One region of the Bradyrhizobium sp. CFUWI genome, then DNA from elsewhere that is predicted to be linked to it. Evidence: predicted binding sites of a transcription regulator. Region 1 holds the regulator's gene; each other region holds the start of a gene.
The links. The regulator LexA, encoded in region 1, represses DNA repair genes until DNA is damaged. The targets are predictions, from matches to a motif close to TGTTCNNNNTGTGTTCNG.

Region 1 (4,411 bases):
GACCACGCCCTACGCCGCCTTCCACTTCCATCGCGTCACGCCCTATGGCGTGCTCGCCAATCTCGGTGCGATGCCGGTGGTCTCGGCGCTGGTGATGCCGGCGGGGCTATTGGGATTGCTGGCCGCGCCCTTCGGGCTCGATAGCGTGTTCTGGTGGCTGATGGGACTGGGCATCGACTGGATGGTCGCGGTCTCGCGCTGGGTGGCGGCACTGCCGGGCGCGGTCGGCCGCATCCCGGCGTTCGGCATCGCGCCGCTGATCGCCGCGAGCCTCGGCATCATCGTGATGGGATTGTTGCGCACGCCCTTGCGGTGGTGCGGTGCCGTGGTGCTGCTGGCTTCCATCGCCTTTGGCCTGTCGGTACGGCAGCCTGATGTCCTGATTGCCGGCGACGGCGCCAGCGTCGCGGTGCGGGGCGGGGACGGGCGTCTGCACCTGATCAGGGCGAAGGACAGTTTCCTGCTGAAGGAGTGGCTGGCGGCCGACGCCGATCCGCGCAATGCCGGCAGCAGTGCGCTGGCCGAGGGCGTGTCGTGCGACGAGGCCGGTTGCGTGACTCCGCTCGCCGATGGACGCCTGGTCGCGCTGGCCTTGCGCATCGACGCGCTGGCGGACGATTGCAGCCGCGCCGCGCTGGTGGTGACGTCACGGCCAGCGCCGCCCGATTGCGCGGCGATGGTGGTGGATCGGCAGCGGCTCGCTCGTCAGGGCGCGCTGGCGCTGACACGGCATGGCGATGGATTTGCGGTTCAGGCGGTGAAGGCGAGGGGTGCAAGCCGCCCCTGGTCGCCGGCGGCAGCCGGCGAGGGAGATTCTGACATGACCCTCATGCCACGGTCGGCAGCTCCACGCGTTCGCGACGCAACGCCGTCGGAGGCCGATCTTCAGGCCGAGGACTGAGCTTCTATCAGCCGATCGGCAGGCGCCTGACCGGCGACCGACTGTCGGCGATGATCTGCGGCTTCTGCTCGCGCTCGCCGACCGGCTGCGTCACCGGCAGCTGCAGCACGGTTGCGCGCTGGCCTTCGACCAGCTGAGTCACCAGCACGTACTTGCCGTCCGGAAATTCGATCGCGTCGTGATGGCGATCGGGAACGTGCGGATCGATCTTGCCGAACTTGCCGACGCGGGAGTTGACGGTGCGCGTCCAGATCCAGCGGTTGTCGTAACGGACGTTGTCGGCGAAGGCGAGCTCCGTCCCCGGCAGCAGGCAGACCGCAACGGAGAGATCGGCTTCGGAGGCGAAGCCGCGTGTCGAGGTGCCGCGGAAGGTTGTCGTGACGATCGTCTCGCCGACTTCAGCGGGGCGCGTCGCGATAGCATGCAGGCTATAGTCACACATCGGGTGCTCCTCATGCGAAGATAGCGACCCGCACCTCTCCTTGGAGGCGCAGGCCTCGAAGTAGAAGTATGCAACGCTCTGCTCGGTTATAGGCGAATCTGCGGCTGCGATTCGCGAGGCGCGATCACATTAACTTTCCCGAAGTCGATAGGAACAAAGCCGGGTCCCGTGCATTTCGCCGGCGCGCGTCTACGACTGCCAAGTGTCGCCAGCTCGATTGCGATACCTCCACGCTTGTATTGCGGGCGTTGCGGACTTGCCCGTTCACTGCCGTGTTGTTGCGGAGATTGTGATGCGATTACGCGGCAACGGCGGCGTGCGTGCCGATGCCGCGATCAGCGTCGCGACGGCTGCACCAAACGATCTGGCGCTCGGCTGTCCTCTCGAACGCGAACGGCCGTGAAGCGATGTTGCTTCGTGGAGCGGACATTCATCCGCTCCAATCTTTGATCGGCGATGCCGACCGAAGGGCGCACGCAGACGCCAAAATATATCTCGGACCGAGTCCTTCCGGAATCAGTACTTCCGATAAAGCCCGATCAGCTTGCCCTGAATCTTCACCCGGTTCGGCGGCAGGATGCGCACCTCATAAGCGGCATTGGCGGGCTCGAGTGCGATCGAGGCGCCGCGGCGGCGGAAGCGCTTGAGCGTGGCCTCCTCGTCGTCGATCAGCGCCACCACGATGTCGCCGGTATCGGCGCTCTCGTTGCGCTGGATCAGCGCCATGTCGCCGTCGAGGATACCGGCTTCGACCATGGAATCGCCGCGCACCTCGAGTGCGTAGTGCTCGCCCGCGCCGAGCATGTCGGGCGGCACGCTGATGGTGTGGCTGCGGGTCTGCAACGCCTCGATCGGCGTGCCGGCCGCGATACGGCCCATCACGGGGACTGCAACGGGCCGCTCGCCCTCGTCCATGGACGGGCTGGAGCTCGCGCGGATCTTGCCGAGATTGCCCTCGATGACGCTCGGCGTGAAGCCGCGCCGGGCGCCGGCGGCAGCCTGCAGCTCCGGCAGCTTGATCACTTCGATGGCGCGTGCGCGGTTAGGCAGGCGGCGGATGAAGCCACGCTCCTCGAGCGCGGTGATGAGGCGGTGGATGCCCGACTTCGAGCGCAGGTCGAGCGCATCCTTCATCTCGTCGAAGGAGGGCGGCACGCCGCTTTCCTTCAAACGTTCGCTGATGAACCTCAGAAGCTCGTATTGTTTGCGCGTTAACATCTCGACCAAAGTCCCCCGGTTGATGTCGTTCGATTCCGAGACGATGAGTTCAGCGATAAGCCGCTACATGCTCGAAACAAATCATGAACGGACACTATATGTTCGATACATGTTCCGCAACTGCTTAATTTACCGTGAACGGCGGCAAACTCGCGGAATGCGTGTGGCCGTGGACTCAGACGGGGAGCCGCAGCACCTCGCAGGGGCCACCGGCCTCGGCCTTCGCCGCGAACGGTGCGCGCACGAGAAGTACCTGTGCCGCAGCAAGATTTGCAAGCAGAGAGGAATCCTGATGGCTGACGGGAATGGCGACTTGCGTACCATCGTCGCGCAGCTCCAGGCGCGCGCGCAGATAATCCTCGCGCTGGTCGTTGGCACCGAGGTCGCGACCCAGCACGGCGCGCTCGCGGCGATGATGAATCACTGAACGGCCCGACAGGGCACGAATCAGCGGCACCATGAACAGGAACGCGCACACATAGGACGACACGGGATTGCCGGGCAGGCCGATTACGCGCATCGCGCCGAGCCGTCCGTGCATCATCGGCTTGCCGGGGCGTATCGCGATCTTCCAGAACGCCATCGAGATGCCTTCGCCCAGCAGCGCCTGCTGGACCAGGTCATGGTCGCCGACCGACGCGCCGCCGGTCGTGACCAGGATGTCAGCCCCGCTTTCGCGGGCGCGGCGGATCCCGGCGGAGGTGGCCTCCAGCGTGTCGGCGGCCACCCCGAGGTCGATGGTCTCGGCGCCCTCGCTGCGGGCGAGCGCGTGCAGGGCGTAGCCGTTGGAATAGACGATCTGGCCGTGCCCGGGGGCGGTGCCCGGCCTCACCAGTTCGTCGCCGGTGGCAAGGATCGCAACCTTGGGACGGCGGCAGACGGCGAGGTGCGGGTGATTCATCGCCGCCGCGAGCGCGAGATCGCGCTCCGTCAGGCGGGTTCCCTTGCGCAGGAGCACGTCACCCTCGCGGAAATCGACGCCGGCCGGGCGGATGTGCCGTCCGGTGATCGCGGCTTCCTTGATGGTGACGCTGTTGCCATCTGTGACGGTGTCCTCCTGGATCACGACCGCGTCCGCACCATCAGGGACGACGCCGCCGGTGAAGATCCGCACCGCTTCCCCCGCGCCGACCGTTCGGGCGAAGGGACGGCCGGCCGCGACCTCGCCGATCACCGTCAGCCGGGAATCGATCGTTGCCGCATCGGCCGCGCGCACCGCATAGCCGTCCATCGCCGACATCGCTTGCGGGGGCTGCGTGCGCCGTGCCGCGAGGTCATGCGCGAGCACGCGGTGATAGGCTTCGTCGAGCGAAACCATCTGTTCAGGCAGCGGCTCTGCACCTGCCAGCACCGCAGCAAGGGCGTCGGAAACCGGCATCAGGGCCACGGGCGAAACTCCTGCTCGGCACATCGGTCAATGGGCGGCGAGAGTTCTAGCTGACTGCAGGCGCAAGGCAAAGCAGCACGCAGCTGATCTATCCTGCGTGATCTCCGTGGCGGAGGAGCAAGCGCAGGTCCGCCAAGCGCATGATCCGGAATGCGAGACAGACCGGGATGGAAGATGGCCATGGCAAGGCACGAGCGCCACGCCGGAATCGGTCAACTCCCGGTCGGCCCGTCCGGGCTGACGTTCCATGCGACGTCGGGCGGTTTGGGGCCTTGGTCCTTGTCGGGGAGCGGATCGGCCTGCGATTTCAGGTCCGCAGCCTTGCTGATCAGCTTGGCGGAAAGCTCGGAATCCGAGGTGTTTCTTGCGAATTCAAGCAGGAGAGAGGCTTGCTTGGTGAGGTAGGTTTTGCCCAGCACGTGGATCAGTCCGATGTAGAAATCCCAACGGACTGATGAGTCCG
Region 2 (4,411 bases), on a different contig from region 1:
GGACGCGCAATAGGCTCGCCATGCCCGACCGGCCAGTTCAACGTGATCCTGCGTAATTCTTGCAATTGGAGGATTCAGCTTCGCAAGTTGCTCCGGCGCGAGATCACCCACGGCAAAGTCCAGACGACGTATCGAGAGCTTGGAAACTGCCGCTTCCTCGGTGCCGCAATAATCGAGCAGCCAGAGCAGAAGCAATTGTGCGTTCGGCTCTGGTCCCATCCACAGTTCGGCCGTGTCGCATTCGGACAACAGATCGATCAGTCCGCGCCCCCTCACCCCAGACCTTTCCAGGAGCCAAACCGGCGTATCGTCGAGCCAGTGCAGGCCATTTGGATGAGCCACGCGCGGGGCGAAGAATGCCTCGCATTCCGTTTCGGAGAGTAGCGGTCCCCCGACCATGCGACGCTCGATCGCAATGACCAGGTCGGCAAGGCCGGCCCGTTGTATGGCGCCGGCGGCGGACGAGTCTGTCGTCACAATAAGCCGCGTCACGTCGGCCTCCTCAGGGCTTCGTCAGGACAGGGCCGTAGCGCCACAGCCGATCGTTGGTCAGATGTGTGCCGCCCCACCAGCGATCGATTGGATTATAACGGCTGAAATCCTCCTGATGGGCCAGTACAGCCTTACCGAATTCGGTCAGCGACAACCGGCTGCGGAGGTAAACCTTGTGCCGGGCTCCGAGATTGCCAAGGTCGATGATGCGTAATTCTTCGCCGAGCCCGGCCACAGCTGGCTTGGGGCCGAGGGCGAGGCCTTCGAGCAAATATCCCAGTTCGACCTCACCCCACACGTAAGTGCCCCGTAGCGAGCGTAGATGGAACAACGCATTCGTGTTTGCATACCAATGGAGCATCTCCAGAAATCGAATCTCGGTCGCACCTAGTCCGGTCAAAGGAGACGGGAGCTCTGCCAGAAGCTCGAGCAAGGCTGGCCGCAGCATCAGCAACGCGCTCAGATCGCGGTGAAGCAGATCGATGCAGGCCTCCGGGGTCGGCCCGCGGTAGGCCGACCATGCCAACTGCGCGATCTCGAACTCCTCCGCACCGACGTCCCCGACGGAAATATGGCGTTCGCCCTCAACGAAATCATAATCGGGACCAAATATCAGGTCGGAGTTCAGCAATCGCAGCCTGAGCTTCAGCGCCAATGCAGGATAGCTGCCGAGGTAATCAAGCAACCAGACCAGTTGCAGCTGGTCGCGGGCAGTCGCTCCAAACCAGAGTTCGATCTCGTCGTAAAGCTCGCAAAATTCAGCCAGCGACAATTTGCGACGCTTGGCGTCGCGGGGCCAGCGGACCCAGTCCGACCAATGTTCGGCATGGCCAAGCTCTGCGGTGTAGGCAGCCAAATAAGCTGAGAGCTTTTCCACCTGCGGGAGCGGTCCCCACTCAAAACTAAAATGGAACGGGATGACGATCTCGGCCAACCCCGATCGAACGAGATCACTCCCGCCGCCCCACCCGGTCAAGATCAGCCGCTTCATCGCACCACCTGATAAACGCAAGGCAAAACGAAAACGGGCACCGAAGACGTCGGCAACTCAACGTCTTCAGCGCCCGCTCCTCGCGAAAAACCTGGCTGTCTAAGATTTACTCGTCCGTCGGCTCCTCGCCGTCGGCGTCGCGCTCGGGCGTGCCGGCCAGGATCTGCTCGGCGATCAGGCCGGAGTTCTGGCGGATCGCGGTTTCGATCTTGGCGGTGATGTCGGGGTTGGCCTTCAAGAACGCTTTCGAGTTCTCGCGGCCCTGGCCGAGCCGCTGGCTGTCATAGGAGAACCAGGCGCCCGATTTCTCGACGATGCCGGCCTTGACGCCGAGGTCGAGGATCTCGCCCATCTTGGAGACGCCCTCGCCGTACATGATGTCGAACTCGACCTGCTTGAACGGGGGGGCCAGCTTGTTCTTGACCACCTTGACGCGCGTGGTGTTGCCGACCACCTCGTCGCGCTCCTTGATCGCGCCGATGCGGCGGATGTCGAGGCGGACGGAGGCGTAGAATTTCAGCGCGTTGCCGCCGGTGGTGGTCTCAGGCGAGCCGTACATCACACCGATCTTCATGCGGATCTGGTTGATGAAGATGACCATGGTGTTGGACTTGTTGATCGAGGCCGTGAGCTTGCGCAGCGCCTGGCTCATCAGACGGGCCTGCAGGCCCGGCAGCGCATCGCCCATCTCGCCTTCGAGCTCGGCCTTCGGCACCAGCGCCGCGACCGAATCGATCACCAGCACGTCCACCGCACCGGAGCGCACCAGCGTGTCGCAGATCTCCAGCGCCTGCTCGCCGGTGTCGGGTTGCGAGATCAGGAGCTCGTCGATGTTGACGCCAAGCTTGCGGGCATAGACCGGGTCGAGCGCGTGCTCGGCGTCGATGAAGGCGCAGATGCCGCCCTTCTTCTGCGCTTCCGCCACCGTATGCAGCGCCAGCGTGGTCTTGCCCGAGGATTCCGGCCCGTAGATCTCGACGATGCGCCCCTTGGGCAGGCCGCCGATGCCGAGCGCGATATCGAGCCCGAGCGAGCCCGACGACACCGCCTCGATGTCCATGGACCGGTCGTTCTTGCCGAGCTTCATCACCGAGCCCTTGCCGAACTGGCGCTCGATCTGGGAGAGCGCGGCAGCCAGAGCTTTACTCTTGTCCATGGAAGATCCTTCGACGATACGCAGGGCAGTGGCGGACATTGGGTCGTGCTCCTTATGGCGAGGATTCGCGTGAGGGACAAACAGTTGCGAGGCGGCGCGGCGATAAAAGCAATGTACCCTATTTGTTCCAGGTTCGCAATATGTTCTTTTTGGAATTTGGCGGCTGGCCGCGCTTCTGCCCCTACCCCCAGGTTGAATTCGGGACGTCCTAATTCCCGGTGGTGGCTCGTCGCAAGCCAGCAGCCCCACAACGTAGATCCTGCATTCTGGCCGGAACGGTGAACGTTCCGCGGACGCGGTTGCGGCCCGATCCTGGTCGACCTTCATCAGCCGGCTCGTGCCTGCGCGTTGTGCGCACAACTGAACAGACGCCGTTCCGTTTATGGATCCTAATCGATCATCACCACGCGCGGGACCGCGGCGACGATCGATGATGAAACCCCGATTGCGCTGCCGCCTTCCGCGCACGGACAGGATCGTGCCATGCTCAAGCGGCGACGCTTCAAGCAACAACTGACCCTTCAAGACCGGCTCTCCGCATGGGTGAAGCAGATCAAGGAGGACGCCGCCAGCCTGCCTCCCGGCCCCGAACGGGACGCCCTCCTCAAGAAGGCGCGCCAGGCCGAGTTGGCAAATCATCTGCACGACTGGGTCAAATCGCCCGGGCTGCAACCGCCGAAATAGCGGCGCGGCCGCAACATCCCGCCCCGACCGAAGCTGACGCGCATCGAAGACGCATGCCTGGTCGTCATAAATTCGCAATCCTGCGGCACCGAACCTTTTCGCGGTCTCAGGCCTTCTCCAGGGCGAGACCGTAACTCTGGGGATCTCAGTCATGACGGACAACGAGCATCGCGAAACAATCGGGCGCAAACCTCTGCCGCAGGCGGCGCATGAGGAGATGATGAAGTTCGAGCGCAAGGAAAACGAGTTCCGCAGGAAGGACCGCGAAGAGCGCGCCAGCGAACTCCATCTTCCCCTGAATGAAATCAAGATCCATTAGAGCCTGAAGGGGGCCGGCTTCGAAACCGACAACGTCCCGCCGGCTGACGCTTTGGTCGCCGGTCGGGATCGACCGACCCGCGCGACGGCGCGACATCGCGGGGAACGGCCCGCATGGCCCCTAGCGAGTCGCGAGCTATAACGGTATCTAAACACCGCACTCAAGCCACTGAAAGAACAACAGAATTTCCATGCGGCCTACTGTGCATGGGGTTGTTTTCCAGTTTTGAGATTGGCGGCAGGCCGTGCCCGCGATCGCCGCAGGACACGAGCACCGGCAGTGCCTGCCTTACAGCAGCGCCAGCAGCACGAGGCCGATCACCAGCACCACGAAGCCAGCCGCTGTCGCGGCGGCGAACGACCGCTCTACGTTATCCATGATGCCACCCCGTAGTCGGCGTGCCACGTTTCCCCCATGACTGCGCCGAACGGTCTGAAATCTTGCCGACCTGTGTGACCGCAGTTGTGCGAACGGATGTCGAAATTGGGACCGGTGCGGGGCCAGTCTGCGGCCTCGGCCACCGGGCGTGGAAACCTGCCGCCTGTCAGGCTGCCGTAAGCGGAGCCGGCTAGGATGATGCGGCTCTGGTGTTGCAGCCCAGCACCTCGGCCTCCAACAACTCTCTGCCCCGCTTGGCTCTCCCCAGGCGGGGCTTTTTCATACCTGGCTGCCGGCTCGCGGATCCCTCTCCTCGCGGGTCAGGCGCAGCGCGAAGGCGCGGATCGCAGGCGCCGCCAGGAGCACGATCGGCAGCATCGCGGCCCAGGCG
Region 3 (4,411 bases), on a different contig from region 1:
ACGAAAGTGCGTGGCCATCCCAATGCGCGCAGAGGTCCGGGGTCAGGATCGACCAGGGCATGTCGGCAAAGCGTTTTGCGAAGAACGGCGCGGCGAACTCGACGATGTGATGCTCAGGCTCGAACCAGGCGACGTAATGCGCCTCGCGTTCCCTGCCGATTTCGCGGAAGCGCACGAAGGCATGCATCTTGTGCTCGTCGCGATGGACCGCTCTCGCCATGGCGGTGACTTGCGCGACGTCAGGATCGGTCGCGACCTCGATGAGGTCGTGATTGTCCTTCAGCCGAAACAGCAGCCGGTAGAGGATGGCAAAGCGCTCGGGATCGCGGTGCAGGATCGCTGCTTTGGCGAGCTCGATGAATTTGCCTGACACGGTGAAGGTGCCGTCGTTCACTTCGAGGATCGGCGATGGCGCGGGTGGGGCGAACAGCTCGGCTTCGCCGCCTTGCACGGTCCAGGTGACATCGTACGGCTGCACGTGATGAAGCACGAGGTGACGTGCGGCTTTGCGCCAGCCGTCGAAATCGGTTTCGGTGTCGAGGATGATGTATTGCATCAGAAGCCAAACCCCAGTTGCGTTGCCTTCGGCTTGAACCGTTCGATCAGCCGCGCGTCGTCGAGACGGTGTGGCGACGGCCGGTGATCGCCGAGGACGATGAACGGCATCGCCTTGCTACGGGGCACATGCAGCCGCGCCAGATCGGCGAGGCGGATCGTGGTGGTGCGCCGTGCCGCGATGATGCGTTCGACCGCCTTGGTGCCGAAGCCCGGCACGCGCAGCAATTCCTCGCGGCTGGCACGGTTGACGTCGAGCGGGAAGCGGTCGCGGTGGCGCAGCGCCCAGGCGAGCTTTGGATCGATCTCGAGCGGCAGCATGGCGCTGTCGTCGACGATCTCGCCGACGTCGAAGCCGTAGAACCGCATCAGCCAGTCGGCCTGGTAGAGCCTGTGCTCGCGCAGCAGCGGTGGCTGCACCAGAGGCAAGGCGCGGCTTGCGTCGGGAATCGGGCTGAAGGCGGAATAATAGACGCGCCGCAGCCGGTAGGCGCCGTAGAGATTGGCGCTGGTGTGGAGAATGGTGTGGTCGGAGGCGCTGTCTGCGCCGACGATCATCTGCGTGCTCTGGCCGGCCGGCGCGAAGCGTTGCGGCTTGGCCTTCGTCTTTGCGCTGCGGCCTTCCTCGGCCTCGTCCAGCTTCAATCGCAGCCGGCCCATGGTGCGGCGGATCGCGCGCACGTCTTTCTCGGGCGCGAATTGCTGCAGGCTGGTCTCCTCGGGCATCTCGATGTTGATGGAGAGGCGGTCGGCATATTTGCCGGCTTCCGCGATCAGGGCATCGTCGGCCTCGGGAATGGTCTTCAGATGGATGTAGCCGCGGAAGTGATGTTCCTCGCGCAGTTTTCGCGCGACACTCACCACCTGCTCCATCGTGTAATCGGGGCTGCGGATGATGCCGGAGGAGAGAAACAGGCCCTCGATGTAATTGCGCCGGTAGAAGTCGAGCGTCAGCTTGACGACCTCGTCGATGGTGAAGCGGGCGCGCGGCACGTTGGAGGAGGCGCGGTTGACGCAATAAAGACAGTCGTAATTGCAGGCGTTGGTCAGCAGCACCTTGAGCAGCGAGATGCAGCGTCCGTCCGGCGCATAGGAATGGCAGATGCCCATGCCGGGCGCGGTCGAGCCCATGCCCTTGCCGTCGCTGGAATCCCGCTTTTCGGTGCCACTGGAGGCGCAGGACGCGTCGTACTTGGCGGCATCGGCCAGGATTTCCAGTTTGCGTTGCACGTCCATGTTTGAATCCCGTTGATTCCGCTCATGAATCCGAAAGCGCGCCAATTCGATTGACTCTCCGCGCGCCGTTAGCTTTATATTAGAACATATCATGAACAAATGAGCCAGCCGCTGGTTCTTCTTTTGAAGACCACGGCACCATTCCTGAAGGAGCGGCGAGCATGAGCGGCGCACGTATGAGCGCGCTTGCGATCTTGCGCGGCCAGATCGAGCGCATCGAGACCGCGGAGATCGTGCATCAGCACGATCGGGTGGCGCTCGGCCATGGCCAGGCCGATGGCGCGCTGAAGGGCGGGCTCGCGCGTGCGGCGATCCACGAGGTGTTTTGCGAAGGGCGCCAGGGCGTGGCCGCAACGGGTTTTGTCATGGGGCTTGCGGGGCGCGTGGCGGCGCGCAAACCGCTGCTGTGGGTGCGGCAGGATTTTTCGGAAGTGGAAACAGGCGCGCTGTCGATGAGCGGGCTCAGAGAGCTGGGCCTCGATCCGCGCCGCGTGGTGACGGTCCGCGCCGCCGATGTCGAGAGCGCGCTGCGCACCTCGGCCGATGCGCTTGCCTGCGACGCGCTGGGCGCCGTCGTGCTCGAGCTCTGGGGCGAGACCAGGCAGTTCGATCTCGTGGCGAGCCGCAAGCTGACGCTGGCCGCGCAAGGCTCCGGCGTCACCGGCCTGATGCTGCGCATGGCCGCGCAACCTTTGCCGTCGACTGCGGAGACGCGATGGATGCTGCGCGCGGCGCATTCGCCGCCGGGACCGGCTTCAATGCCTGCGGCGCCTTGGAGCGTTTGGGGCGCGCCGCGCTTCGATGCCACGCTCTTGCGCAATCGTCATGGCCCCTGCGGCCGGTGGATCATGGAATGGAATTGTGATGAGTGCCAGTTCAGCGAACCGTCGACGTATTCTCAGCCTGTGGCTGCCGCGCCTGCCGATCGACAGGATTCAGCGGTTTTTCAACAGCGCCGGGCTGGGTAAAGCCAATCATGAGCCGAGCATCGTCGTCATCAAGGACAACAATGCGCTGGTGATCCATGCGCTGGACGAGGCCGCCGAGCGCCTCGGCCTGTACATTGGTCAGCCGCTGGCGAATGCGCGGGCGATGTGCCCGGATCTGAAAGTGTTCGACGCCGATGTCGCGGCCGATGCGAAGACGCTCAGCGATGTCGCCGATTGGTGCGACCGCTTCACGCCGCTGGTGGCGCTCGATCCGCCGCACGGGCTGTTCCTCGATATCACCGGCTGCGCCCATCTGTTCGGCGGCGAGGCTGCGCTGCTAACGACGCTGGTTCGTGCGCTCGCTCGCCAGGGCTTTGCCGTCGGTGCGGCAATCGCCGGCACGTCGATCTGCGCGCGTACGCTGACGCGGCAGGCATCTAGCAGCATCGTCGCCGATGGCGGCGAGGCGGCGGCGATCGAGCGGTTTCCGGTGTCCGCGCTCGGTGCGGGCGAGGCCATCACCACCGGCCTGCGCCGCGCCGGCCTGAAGACCATCGGCGACGTCGCCTCGCGCGCGCCGAGCGAGATCACGGCGCGGTTCGGCGCCCGGTTCTCCACGCTGCTCGCGCATGCGCTGGGGCAGGGCGATGCGCCGATCAGCCCACGCAAGCCGCTGCCCGATTACATCGTGGAGAAGCGCTTCGCCGAGCCGATCGCAACCGACACCATGATTGCGATGACGCTGTCGCGGCTCGCCGACACGCTGATCGCATCGATGGAGAAACAGGGCAAAGGCGCGCGCAGGCTCGAAGCCGCCTTCTTCCGCACCGATGGCGTGGTGCGCGCGATCATGGTCGAGACCGGACGTCCGGTGACGAAAAGCACGGTGATCGACCGCCTGTTCCGCGAGCGTCTCGATGCGCTTGCCGATCCGCTCGATCCCGGCTTCGGCTTCGACATGGTGCGCCTGTCGGCGAGCCGCACCGAGATCGTGGTGCAGGAGCAGCGCGATCTCGACGCCCATGTCCACGACAATGACGAGCTCGCCGCGCTGATCGACCGCATCGCCGCGCGCATCGGAGGAAAACGCGTCGTCGTGCATCTGCCTGAGGATACCCATATTCCCGAATGTGCAGTGATGGCCGCCCCGGCGCAGCATCATCTTGCTGCCGCCATGCAGGCCGAATGGCCCGCCCGTGTCGAGAGCGAGCCGCCGCTGCGTCCCTTAAGGCTGTTCGACAAGCCGGAGCCGATCAAGGTGCCGTTCGCGGCCGTGCCGGATGGTCCGCCGCATCAATTCACCTGGCGCCGCGCGCTGCATGCCGTGGTGCGGGTGGAGGGGCCCGAGCGTATCGCGATGGAATGGTGGCGGCAGGACGGCAAGCAGCTGACGCGGGATTATTTCCGCATCGAGGATGCCGAGGGCCTGCGCTTCTGGATCTTTCGCGACGGTCTTTACGAGGGGGAAGTGTTCGATGGCGACGGCAAGCCCGCCTCGCCCGGCTGGTATGTGCACGGTCTCTTCGCATGAATGCGCTTAGCTATGCCGAGATCGGCATCACCACCAACTTCTCCTTCCTGCGCGGCGGCTCGGATCCGCGCGCGTATGTGCATCAGGCCAGCGAGCTCGGCATTCCCGCGATCGGCATCGCCGACCACAACACGCTCGCCGGCGTGGTGCGGGCCTACAA
Region 4 (4,411 bases), on a different contig from region 1:
CATCGCCCGGCTTGACCGGGCGATCCAGTACGCGGCGGCCTATCGGTTCGACCGAGAAGCCTCGGCTTACTGGATACCCCGCCTGCGCGGGGTATGACAGTGTCAGGTGAATTTGGCTCCCGCCTTCAACGGCACGCCGCGCAGGAAGTCGGCAGCCTGCATCCGGCCCTTGCCCTCGCGCTGGAGCTCGATGATGCGGATCGCGCCCTCGCCGCAGGCGATGGTGAGTTGATCGTCGAGCACCGCGCCCGGCTCGCCGGCGCCTTGCGCCAGCTCACAGCGCAGGATCTTGACGCGCGCGTTCTCAAGCTCGGCCCAGGCGCCGGGGAACGGCGACAGGCCGTGGATGTGGCGCAGCACCTCGCGCGCCGGCCTGCGCCAGTCGATCCGCGCCTCGGCCTTGTCGATCTTGGCGGCGTAGCTGACGCCGTCCGCGCTCTGCTTCTTGAGCTGGAGCCCGCCGCGGTCGAGCGCGGCCATCGCCCGTACCATCAGATCGGCACCGAGACGCGAGAGCCGGTCGTGCAGATCGAGCGCTGTCATACTGTCGGTGATGGCAAGACGCTCGGCCATCGCGACGTCGCCGGTATCGAGGCCGACATCCATCTTCATCACCATCACGCCGCTCTCGGCATCGCCGGCCATGATCGCGCGGTTGATCGGGGCGGCGCCACGCCAGCGCGGCAGCAGCGAAGCGTGCAGATTGTAGCAGCCGAGCTTGGGCGCATCGAGGATCGCCTGCGGCAGGATCATGCCGTAGGCGACCACGACGGCGGCATCGGCCTCGAAGGCACGAAATTCGTCGAGCGCTTCCTGGGTCTTCAGCGTCTTCGGCGTCAGCACGGGCACGCCGAGCTTTCGCGCGGCTTCCTCGACCGGGGTCGGCTGCAATTGCAGCCCGCGCCGCCCGCCCGGCTTCGGCGCACGGGTGTAGACGGCGACGATCTCGTGGCCATGCGCGACCAGCTCGAGCAGCGTCGGCACGGAGAAATCGGGCGTGCCCATGAAGATCAGGCGGAGGGGCATGTGACGAGACAATCCTCGAACAACGAGCAAGGTACTCGTCATGGCCGGGCTTGTCCCGGCCATCCACGTTCTTCCTGCTCGGGGCGGCAAAGAACGTGGATGCCCGGCACAAGGCCGGGCATGACGGCGGAGGACGTGGCCTACTCCGCCGCGCGCTTGGCGGCTTTCTCGAACTTCTTCATCACGCGGTCGCGCTTGAGCTTGGAGAGGTAATCGACGAACAGCACGCCGTTGAGATGGTCGATCTCGTGCTGGATGCAGGTGGCAAAGAGGCCTTCGGCGTCCTCCTCGTGCACCTTGCCGTCGAGATCGGTGAAGCGCACGCGCACCCTCGCAGGGCGCTCGACCTCCTCGTAATATTCAGGAATCGAGAGGCAGCCTTCCTCGTAAATGGACAGTTCCTCGGAGGAGGCGATGATCTCGGGGTTGATGAAGACGCGCGGCAGCGGCTTGGTCTCGCCGTTCTCGTCGCGCTTGGCGAGGTCCATGGTGATCAGCCGCAGCGGCTGCGCGACCTGGATCGCAGCGAGGCCGATGCCGGGCGCGTCGTACATGGTCTCGAACATGTCGTCGGCAAGCTTGCGGATCTCCGAGGTGACCTTCTCGATCGGCTTGGAGACCAGGCGCAGCTGCTTGTCGGGCAGGATGATGATTTCTCTGAGGGCCATGGCCGCGATTTAAGCCCCATGCCGGATACGGTCAATGCGGCCCGGAACCCTGTTAACCCCTCGCTAACCATAAAAATTCGCTTTCCGTTAACCATAGAAATAAGCGGGCGATTAACCCTGAACGTTCGCTATTCGTTCGCGAGCACCGGCGAATCGGCTAGAACGGTCGCCATGAACGAGATCATTTTCATGCTGGACGACTGGCCGGTGCGCACCTTCCACGCGCTGATCGGCTTTGGTGCGCTTGTCCTCGTCCTGCTGGTGGTGATCGCCATCGTCATCGCGCGGTCCGGGCGGCGCGGCGCGGAACTCGCAATGGCGCACGCGATCCGGGCCGACGAGCTCGAGGAACGCCTGAGTGAGGTGCTGCGGGCCCAGAGCGAATCCTCCGGCCGGGTCGACGCCATGACCCAGGCGCTGGCCGGCCGCCAGGCCGAGATGGCGCGGGCGGTCAACGAACGGCTGGATTCGGTGACCCATCGCGTCGGCCAGTCCATGGAACATTCGACCCGCAACACCATGGAGAGCCTGCGCGCGCTGCATGAGCGGCTCGGCATCATCGACAGCGCGCACAAGAACCTCACCGACCTCACCACCCAGGTGACCACCTTGCGCGACGTGCTCTCCAACAAGCAGTCGCGCGGCGCCTTCGGTCAGGCGCGGATGGAGGCGATCGTCCAGGACGGCCTCCCCAAGGGGGCCTACGAGTTCCAGTTCACGCTCTCGACCGGCAAGCGGCCGGATTGCGTCGTGTTCCTGCCCGACCAGCGCCCACTCTGCATCGACGCGAAATTTCCGCTGGAGGCGATGACGGCGCTGCACGACGCCCGCACCGACGAGGAGCGGCGAATCGCCACGCAGCGGCTGCGCGGCGACGTGATGAAGCATGTCAGCGACATCGCCGAAAAATATCTCGTCGCCGGCGAGACCCAGGAGATGGCGCTGATGTTCGTGCCGTCGGAATCGGTCTACGCCGAGATCCACGACGGTTTCGACGACGTGATCCAGAAGGCCTATCGCGCCCGCGTCGTGCTGGTGTCGCCGTCGCTGCTGATGCTCGCGATCCAGGTGATGCAGCAGATCATGAAGGACGCGCGCATGCGCGATGCCGCCGACCAGATCCGCACCGAGGTGATCAAGCTCGGCGACGATCTCGGCCGCCTGCGCGACCGCGTGCTCAAGCTGCAGAAGCATTTCGCCGACGTGAACGAGGACGTCCGCCAGGTGCTGATCTCCGCCGACAAGATCGAAAAGCGCGCGGGACGCATCGAGGAGCTGGATTTCAGCAAGAGCGACGCCCCGGAGGGACCGCGGCTGGTGGCCACGGATGCGGGCGAGCTGTTTCCGCGGAAGCTCCAGGCGGGGGAGTGACGTCTTCACCTCTCCCCGCTTGCGGGGAGAGGTCGGATCGCCCCGGCGATGCGGAGCATCGTCCGGCGCGATCCGGGTGAGGGGGTACAGGTCCATCGTCGACCTCCCGTGCGGAGAGATGCCCCTCACCCCAACCCTCTCCCCGTAAGAACGGCGAGAGGGAGACGAGGCATCACGGCCAGAATCTGCTAACACCACCCCATGACCGCACCCGACGCGACTTCCTCCGCCGGCGCTCCCGCTGCCTCCTGGCGCGACAGCCTTGCCGTTTACCTGCAGCCGCGGGTGCTGATCGTGCTGTTTCTCGGCTTCTCCTCGGGGCTGCCGCTGGCGCTGTCGGGATCCACGCTGCTGGTGTGGATGGCCGAGGCGGGGGTCGATCTCGGAACGATCGGGCTCTTTGCACTGGTTGGAACGCCGTACACGCTCAAGTTCCTGTGGGCGCCTCTGGTCGATGCGCTGCATGTGCCGTTCTTCACGCGCGCCTTTGGCCGTCGGCGTGGGTGGCTGGTGTTTTCGCAACTGCTGCTGATCGGCGCGATCCTGCTGTTGGCGCTGACCGATCCGGCGCGCTCGCCGCTGTTCGTCGCGCTTGGCGCGCTCCTGGTCGCGACGATGTCCTCGACGCAGGACATCGTCGTCGATGCATTCCGCGTCGAGAGCCTGCCCGAAAGCGAGCAGGCGGCCGGCATGGCCGCCTATGTCGCGGCCTATCGCATCGGCATGCTGATATCGACCGCGGGCGCCTTGTTCATCGTCACCGGCTTCGAGACGATCGTCCCTCGTGGCGCCGCCTGGATGTGGGGCTATGTGGTGATGGCGGCTCTGGTGCTGATTGGCACGGTGACGGCGCTGGCCGCCACCGAGCCGGCACAATCCAAGCGCGCAGAGGCTGCCACGCAGAACGAGGACGCGCTCATGCGGGTATTGCATGCCGCATTGGGCGCATTCTCGGAATTCTTGCAGCGAAAGGAAGCGTGGGCGGCGCTTGCCTTCGTCGTGCTGTTCAAATTCACCGACGCGTTCTCCGGCAACATGACCGTGCCGTTCGTGATCGACATCGGCTTCACGCGGAACGACTACGCGGTGATCGTGAAGGGCGTCGGCATCGCAGCGACCTTGGCCGGCGGCTTTGCCGGCGGCTTCGTGGCACGGCGCTATTCGCTCGCAACGAGCCTGTGGATCGGCGGCATCGTGCAGGCAATCTCCAACCTGTCGTTCTCGTGGCTGGCACTGGTCGGCGTCAATGAATGGGCGCTGACCCTCGCGATCACCTCCGACAATTTCTGCAACGCCATCGGCACCGTGATCTTCGTCGCCTATCTGTCGGCGCTGTGCCAGAACCC

Region 2: recA (recombinase RecA) is a predicted target of LexA. The motif match lies at 2,752-2,769, and genes of this name have one in related genera.
Region 3: AC066S_RS05335 (putative DNA modification/repair radical SAM protein) is a predicted target of LexA. The motif match lies at 1,872-1,889, and genes of this name have one in related genera.
Region 4: AC066S_RS09535 (DNA recombination protein RmuC) is a predicted target of LexA. The motif match lies at 1,817-1,834, and genes of this name have one in related genera.

Annotation. Positions count from the first base shown of each region.
Region 1 is NZ_JBWJZE010000012.1:29,191-33,601, forward strand. Features, by position in the region: gene AC066S_RS24615 (ComEC/Rec2 family competence protein) at 1-901, shown strand, start outside; gene AC066S_RS24620 (hypothetical protein) at 909-1,343, opposite strand; gene lexA (transcriptional repressor LexA) at 1,860-2,561, opposite strand; gene AC066S_RS24630 (molybdopterin molybdotransferase MoeA) at 2,737-3,948, opposite strand; gene AC066S_RS24635 (hypothetical protein) at 4,161-4,367, opposite strand.
Region 2 is NZ_JBWJZE010000009.1:192,157-196,567, forward strand. Features, by position in the region: gene AC066S_RS21070 (hypothetical protein) at 1-492, opposite strand, end outside; gene AC066S_RS21075 (DUF1835 domain-containing protein) at 503-1,483, opposite strand; gene recA (recombinase RecA) at 1,590-2,678, opposite strand; gene AC066S_RS21085 (hypothetical protein) at 3,123-3,323, shown strand; gene AC066S_RS21090 (hypothetical protein) at 3,475-3,642, shown strand; gene AC066S_RS21095 (DUF2798 domain-containing protein) at 4,300-4,411, opposite strand, start outside.
Region 3 is NZ_JBWJZE010000002.1:332,716-337,126, forward strand. Features, by position in the region: gene AC066S_RS05330 (UdgX family uracil-DNA binding protein) at 1-556, opposite strand, end outside; gene AC066S_RS05335 (putative DNA modification/repair radical SAM protein) at 556-1,791, opposite strand; gene AC066S_RS05340 (ImuA family protein) at 1,953-2,759, shown strand; gene AC066S_RS05345 (Y-family DNA polymerase) at 2,656-4,251, shown strand; gene AC066S_RS05350 (error-prone DNA polymerase) at 4,248-4,411, shown strand, end outside.
Region 4 is NZ_JBWJZE010000003.1:467,471-471,881, forward strand. Features, by position in the region: gene fmt (methionyl-tRNA formyltransferase) at 103-1,026, opposite strand; gene def (peptide deformylase) at 1,167-1,694, opposite strand; gene AC066S_RS09535 (DNA recombination protein RmuC) at 1,866-3,065, shown strand; gene AC066S_RS09540 (AmpG family muropeptide MFS transporter) at 3,267-4,411, shown strand, end outside.